DNA from 2 places in the Paenibacillus tianjinensis genome. Region 2 is predicted to be linked to the other one. Evidence: a T-box and tRNA genes for the amino acid it is inferred to sense, from the RefSeq annotation. Region 2 holds a T-box; the other holds one or more tRNA genes.

Region 1 (3,400 bases), 1.6 Mb from region 2:
CCTTTTACCGGAATGATAGCCGGTGCCACAGCCAGATGAAATACACCGACCCACTCGCTGGCGATCAGTTCGTGCAGCCCCATACTGGTCTGAGCCAGGAGCTCATCTTCACTTTCTTCCTCATCTTCCTTATCATCCCCGCCGGTGAGCAGTTCTTTACGGGCTAAAATTAACCATTCTTTCTCCTGCAGGGGGATAAGTAAAATCTCATTCTCGAAATAATTGCGCAACAGCTTCATCAGCGACCGGTAGGTCAGCTGCGGATTATGCACATTCTCACTGACCAGCAAAAAAGGGACCATATCCCCGAATAGGCGGCCCTTAAGCGTCATATCATCAGGAATTTCAGCATCATTCTTCTCTTGCTCGAGCTGTGAGTTAAGCCAGCCGCTTAGCTGACGGGCTTCGACCTCGCCCTCTTCTTTTAGGCCGGTAGCCTTAAGAGCAATAGCATAATTGCGCGCCGCATAATTGACCAATTGCAGCTCAAGACCCGTAAGGCCTTCCATCTCCACCCATACCGCAGTGATCCGGCCTTCATTCTCATATAAAGGAACCCATAGATAACCATCGTGCGTAACAGGCTGTTCCTGCTCTTCCGTGCCAACGCCAAATAGGGAAGCTGAATGCTGCCGTCCGAGCTGTTTGATTCCGGCTCTCTTTCCGGTGAGCTGCTCCAATTTTTGACGCAATGCCTCACTATCCATCGTCACCATTCTCCACCACTTTTGCTCTTTTCGCCTATTTTATCATATTCTGCAGCATTGTGCGGCCAGGCCTATCTGAATGATAAGTGAAACTTGATCCTCTCCTGGAAAATCAGCGTTTCTTCGTACTCAAAGCCGCGGACCTGGATAATGGCAATACAATGGGGTTTATTTTTTTCAATTCTTTATGCATCCAGATCCCAGCTATCGCCCCTTCACCCATAGCCACCGTAGCTTGCTCCGCATGAACGGCAACGTCGCCGGCTACCCACAAATGCTCCACATTCGTCATTAAGGAACGTCTATTTACCTCAATATGTCTGTTTTTATGAAGCGTGACCCCCAGCTGGGCGGCAAGCTCGGAATGAACCGCATTTCTCCCGAAGGCAATAAACCCGCGCTCTGCCGGAAGGTGAGTGCCATCCTGTAAAGCCACTTCTATAATCATCCCGTCATTCTCTTGTACGATCTGGGTAGCAGCTTGTTCAATATAGGTAATTCCCTCTGCCTGGAGGCGTGTGAGATTGTCCTCAGACACTGGCTCATGCTCATGATTAATGTAGGTCAGGTCTCCCGTACGTTCCCGCAAAATAAAAGCCATATGGGCCCCAGCATCACCAGAACCCAGCAGCACCGTCTGACGGTCCTGTATCTCAAAGCCGTCACAGTCAGGGCAGACGTAGACAGATTTGCCAAGTGTCGGTACAAGTCCCGGCAGTTCTGGAAAGCGATCCATTACCCCTGTAGCCAGCAGTAAGGTTTTGCTTTCGTATTGTTGGCCTCGCTCTCCTGTTAAGAGAAAGAGCTGTCCATACTTATCCGCTTTAACGACCTTGTCTGAGATGAATTCCACACCGGCCAATTCAGCCTGCCGCCGGCCTCTTGTACGTATTTCCTCACCCGATACTCCATCCGGCCAACCCAGTATATTATGATAGGTCCGGCAAAGATTTGATCTGCCGCCTCCTGCATCAATTACCAGCACCCGGTGTGCGGAGTACCGTCCTAATTGAATCGCCGCCTGAAGTCCGGCAAATCCGCCGCCAACAATAATTGCATCATATATCATAGAAATCACTCATTTCTGCTCAGCATTATAAACTTATAATTAAACGAAGCAAGAAATTTTAAACTTGATGACTACAAAAGGGCTGATTTGAGCTCTGAAAACACAAAAAAGCCACCATCCGAAGATGATGACTTTTTGTTTGGAATGAGCCATGAAGGACTCGAACCTTCGACACCCTGATTAAAAGTCAGGTGCTCTACCAACTGAGCTAATGGCTCGTAAAACTGGTGGAGGCTGATGGATTCGAACCACCGAACACGTACGTGAGCAGATTTACAGTCTGATGCGTTTGGCCACTTCGCTAAGCCTCCATATGGTGGCGCGGGAGGGAATCGAACCCCCGACACAAGGATTTTCAGTCCTTTGCTCTACCGACTGAGCTACCGAGCCAAAAACAAGCCTTAAAACATAAAATGGCGGAACCGACGGGATTCGAACCCGCGATCTCCTGCGTGACAGGCAGGCATGTTAGGCCAACTACACCACGGTTCCGCATTTGTGAAAATAATGGTGCCGGCGAGAGGACTTGAACCCCCAACCTACTGATTACAAGTCAGTTGCTCTACCAATTGAGCTACACCGGCACAGTGTGAAAATATTCTTATAATGAAAATGGTGGAGGCTGAGGGGTTCGAACCCCCGACCCTCTGCTTGTAAGGCAGATGCTCTCCCAGCTGAGCTAAGCCTCCGGGAAATATGGTAGCGGCAGAGGGGATCGAACCCCCGACCTCACGGGTATGAACCGTACGCTCTAGCCAGCTGAGCTACGCCGCCACAATAATTAGGTTTTGGATTTAAAATGGCGGAGAGAGAGGGATTCGAACCCTCGCACCGCTTACGCAGTCTAACCCCTTAGCAGAGGGTCCCCTTATAGCCACTTGGGTATCTCTCCAAACGATATGGTGCCATGTAAATCCATTCAGGAACCTTAATTCCTGAAAACTGAATCCGAAACAAATCTGCGTTCTTCGAAATTTGGATAAGCCCTCGACCGATTAGTATTGGTCAGCTCCATGCATTACTGCACTTCCACCTCCAACCTATCTACCTCGTCGTCTTCAAGGGGTCTTACGTGTTGGGAAATCTCATCTTGAGGGGGGCTTCACGCTTAGATGCTTTCAGCGCTTATCCCGTCCGTACGTAGCTACCCAGCCATGCTTCTGGCGAAACAACTGGTGCACCAGCGGTACGTCCATCCCGGTCCTCTCGTACTAAGGACAGCTCCTCTCAAATTTCCTGCGCCCACGACAGATAGGGACCGAACTGTCTCACGACGTTCTGAACCCAGCTCGCGTACCGCTTTAATGGGCGAACAGCCCAACCCTTGGGACCTACTTCAGCCCCAGGATGCGATGAGCCGACATCGAGGTGCCAAACCTCCCCGTCGATGTGGACTCTTGGGGGAGATAAGCCTGTTATCCCCAGGGTAGCTTTTATCCGTTGAGCGATGGCCCTTCCATGCGGTACCACCGGATCACTAAGTCCGACTTTCGTCCCTGCTCGACTTGTAGGTCTCGCAGTCAAGCTCCCTTATGCCTTTGCACTCTTCGAATGATTTCCAACCATTCTGAGGGAACCTTTGAACGCCTCCGTTACTCTTTAGGAGGCGACCGCCCCAGTCAAA
Region 2 (3,400 bases):
CCAGATTCCATTCTCATTCTCTGCATAGACAGCCGAGGATTTCAGCTGCATGTCAACGACATTGCTGTCGATGGAGACCTTCTTGATGGCACCGGCAGCAACTGTGAAGTCAGCCGTAACTGCTGCAGGCAGCGCATAGGAAACGACCGGAAGATTGAGCTTGAGGCCTTCGTCCGGCTTGGCAATCTGCAAGGTCATCTTGGTAACGTTCATATAGGCAGGAATTTCCGTCATGAAATACAGCGTCTTTTTCTCCTGCGGCTGAATCTTATATTCAGAGCTGCTCTCATCTAGTAGCAGTGTGAATACCGAGCCTCCCAAGGATTTGAGATACATGCTGTAGCCCGGATCAGTTAGCACCTTGGTACCCAGATTCGTCAGGCTGAGTCCTACTTTGGCATAGACTTTGCCGTTATATTTGTACATTTGCAGCGAACCCGCCTGACTTGTCACGGGAACGCTGTTCAGTTCGATCTTTTTGCTCTCCCCCTGAAGCGCAGACAGTGAATAATTAGCTGGAACTGTGAAGGTCCCGATGCGTTGTTCATAGTTGGCGCTGCTAAAATTCCAGCCGTACATGCTGATTTTGAGCCCTTTTACCGTAGTTGCTTTTCCGATATTAGCGTAGTATGTAATACTCTTTGTTTCTTTGCCGGAGATTTTTTTGACCGCGCTGTCTGCGGAGACGGGAGTCCCCTTAATTATGCTCCCTCCGGATGTCACCACTTTGGAGAAATAATCGACCAGATTAGCGCTGGTGCTTGAGGTATTGGTGTAAGTAAGGGTATAGGTTAGAATGTTTCCGCTGTCCTGGGCGAATACGCCGAGATCGCTGAGCTTCACGCTGAGTGATGCCCCGAGATTCATGGAGCTGAGCTTGGCAAGTGTCGAGATTTCCGTGGCGTAGGCCGCTACTGTGGCAGCAGTTCCCCCCGATGAAGCCGCATAGGCCGCAGTTCCGGCATATCCCGGGATCTGACTTACGGCAAATGTGCTGAGTAATAACAGAACATAAGACTTTCTTCGTTTGTGCATGAATTTCCCTCCCTGTTTAAAAAACCTCTACGATCCAAAATCCATCCGGAAAATAAGATAGCCAGGCCTTCCTAATAAGGAAAAATATCAAGCGCCGCTGAACGTTAGCTGAAAAAAATTCCGTAAACCCAGGCTGAATCTTAAAGGAAGATTAAAAACAGATAAAATTAGCCTAAAATCGGATCCGCTTGTCAAACTGGCGTTTTCTGCGTATAATGTGAAGACATATCTTCTGAAACTAATGATGTAAGATATTGAGTTCTTATGATCTGAAATGCAGTGATGGAGACGAGTACGCAGTGCCTGGCTTACAGGGAGGAGACGCCGGAGATTGAGAGCGTTTCTAAGAGAGCAGAGCTGCCGAAGTTCACTCCGGAGCAGTTCCCTGAATGTTTAATTCAAGTAGGGGAAACCGGCCGCAGACCGTTATATCTGTTAAAGTGAGACATGTCTTTGCCGTACCGCAAGAGGGAATACCACTCTTAAGGGATCCGGTGCAGCCTGTCTAACAAGGGTGGTACCACGGTCTTTTCGTCCCTTACCGGGAGGAAAGGCCTTTTTTTGTTGTACACTACGATATTGAAGGGGGCAGTGCATGCCATGAAAGAAAAGCTGGAAGCATTGAAGGTCGAGGCCTTGGCTAAGCTGCAGGAGGTTACCGATCCGCAGGTTCTGAATGATTTACGCGTGAAATACCTGGGCAAAAAAGGCGAGCTGACTGAGGTTCTGCGTGGAATGGGAGGACTCAGCGCAGAGGAGCGCCCGGTGATCGGCCAGGTAGCGAATCTGGTGCGCAGCGCCATTGAAGAGATTATCAGCACGAAGCAGGAGGCCTTCCAGCAGCAGGAGACACTGGGCCGCCTGCAGGCGGAGAAAGTGGACGTTACACTGCCGGGGCGCAGTTTGCCCCAGGGCGGAATTCATCCTCTGAACCGGGTTGTCCAGGAGATCGAGGATATCTTCATCGGGATGGGCTACAAGGTCGCTGAGGGACCCGAGGTAGAGACAGATTATTATAACTTTGAAGCACTTAATCTGCCGAAGGACCATCCGGCGCGCGACATGCAGGATTCCTTCTACTTAACAGATGATCTGCTAATGCGTACCCAAACCTCTCCGGTGCAGGTCCGTACGATGCAGGCGATGAACGGAGAAGTTCCGGTCAAAATCATCTGTCCGGGCAAAGTCTACCGCCGCGATGATGATGATGCGACCCACTCCTTCCAGTTCCATCAGATTGAAGGCCTGGTCATCGGCAGCAATATCCGCATGAGCGACCTCAAAGGCACGCTGAACCAGTTCGTCAAAGAAATGTTCGGGCCAAGCACGGGCATCCGTCTTCGTCCCAGCTTCTTCCCGTTCACAGAGCCGAGCGTTGAGGTGGATGTCAGCTGCTTCAAATGCGGCGGCGACGGCTGCCGTCTGTGCAAGCAGAGCGGCTGGCTGGAAATTCTCGGCGCAGGCATGGTGCATCCGAATGTACTGAGAATGGGCGGTTATGATCCGGAGAAATACAGCGGCTTTGCCTTCGGTATGGGCGTGGAGCGGATCGCAATGCTGAAGTACGGAATCGATGATATCCGTTATTTCTACACCAACGATATGGGCTTTGTGAAGCAGTTCAAGGGGATTTAGATTTTTGGCGGGTTCGCTGGCTGGTGTTGAAGGATTTCGGAAAGCACACGGAGTGCCGATTTAACTTTTATGATTATTACTGTATAGGAATGACCAGAGGGGAATTTTGGAACTGTAGGAGCGCCAGCGTCCGCCTTTGTCTTCGGATTTCGATTGCTATATAGATTGAACTAGAAAATATACGATTAGGAAAAAGTGGCGGAGGAGAATTTTGGAACTGGAGGAGCGTTAGCGTCCGCCTTTGTCTTTCGGATTTCTACCGCTAATAGCGGTTCAAATCAAGAAATCTGAAGACAACAGCGGCCGGAAGTCCAAACATTCTCTGGAGTCACGGCTAATCCTAAAATAGAAAAGCTACTAGTTCAATCTATATAAGCGGTTCAAATGAGGAAATCTGGAGACAACAGCGGCCGGAAGTCCAAACATTCTCTGCAGGGAAACTATGAACAGGGATTTTAAATGGGGGTCAGAAGATCCATTCGCAGTCTTTTACATGCAGCAAGCAAAACCGGCAGGTAGATAAATACATCTGAAACAAAAGGAAGTGAGCGGACATGAAAGTATCAACCGGATGGCTAGCCGATTATATATCCCTAGAGGGAGTAACCGCTGAAGAACTGGCGGACAAAATCACCACCGCAGGCATCGAGATCGATGGTGTCGAGCGCCGCAACAAAGGACTGTCCGGGATTGTAACCGGATATGTGAAATCGAAAGAAAAACACCCGGA

What was found. A T-box is a leader RNA that pairs with one kind of tRNA and senses whether it is charged. The one in region 2 lies ahead of pheS (phenylalanine--tRNA ligase subunit alpha), so its partner is inferred to be a tRNA-Phe.
Region 1: it has a tRNA-Phe gene. The T-box ahead of pheS (phenylalanine--tRNA ligase subunit alpha) is inferred to sense a tRNA for this amino acid. The anticodon was not compared.

What each region holds. Positions count from the first base shown of each region.
Region 1 is NZ_CP070969.1:140,676-144,075, reverse strand. It holds gene JRJ22_RS00725 (PucR family transcriptional regulator) at 1-716, opposite strand, end outside; gene JRJ22_RS00720 (NAD(P)/FAD-dependent oxidoreductase) at 820-1,776, opposite strand; tRNA gene JRJ22_RS00715 (tRNA-Lys) at 1,922-1,994, opposite strand; tRNA gene JRJ22_RS00710 (tRNA-Tyr) at 2,002-2,087, opposite strand; tRNA gene JRJ22_RS00705 (tRNA-Phe) at 2,091-2,166, opposite strand; tRNA gene JRJ22_RS00700 (tRNA-Asp) at 2,191-2,268, opposite strand; tRNA gene JRJ22_RS00695 (tRNA-Thr) at 2,285-2,360, opposite strand; tRNA gene JRJ22_RS00690 (tRNA-Val) at 2,390-2,465, opposite strand; tRNA gene JRJ22_RS00685 (tRNA-Met) at 2,474-2,550, opposite strand; tRNA gene JRJ22_RS00680 (tRNA-Ser) at 2,577-2,668, opposite strand; rRNA gene JRJ22_RS00675 (23S ribosomal RNA) at 2,752-3,400, opposite strand, start outside.
Region 2 is NZ_CP070969.1:1,771,283-1,774,682, forward strand. It holds gene JRJ22_RS07650 (hypothetical protein) at 1-1,035, opposite strand, end outside; T-box leader at 1,306-1,577, shown strand; gene pheS (phenylalanine--tRNA ligase subunit alpha) at 1,636-2,670, shown strand; gene pheT (phenylalanine--tRNA ligase subunit beta) at 3,225-3,400, shown strand, end outside.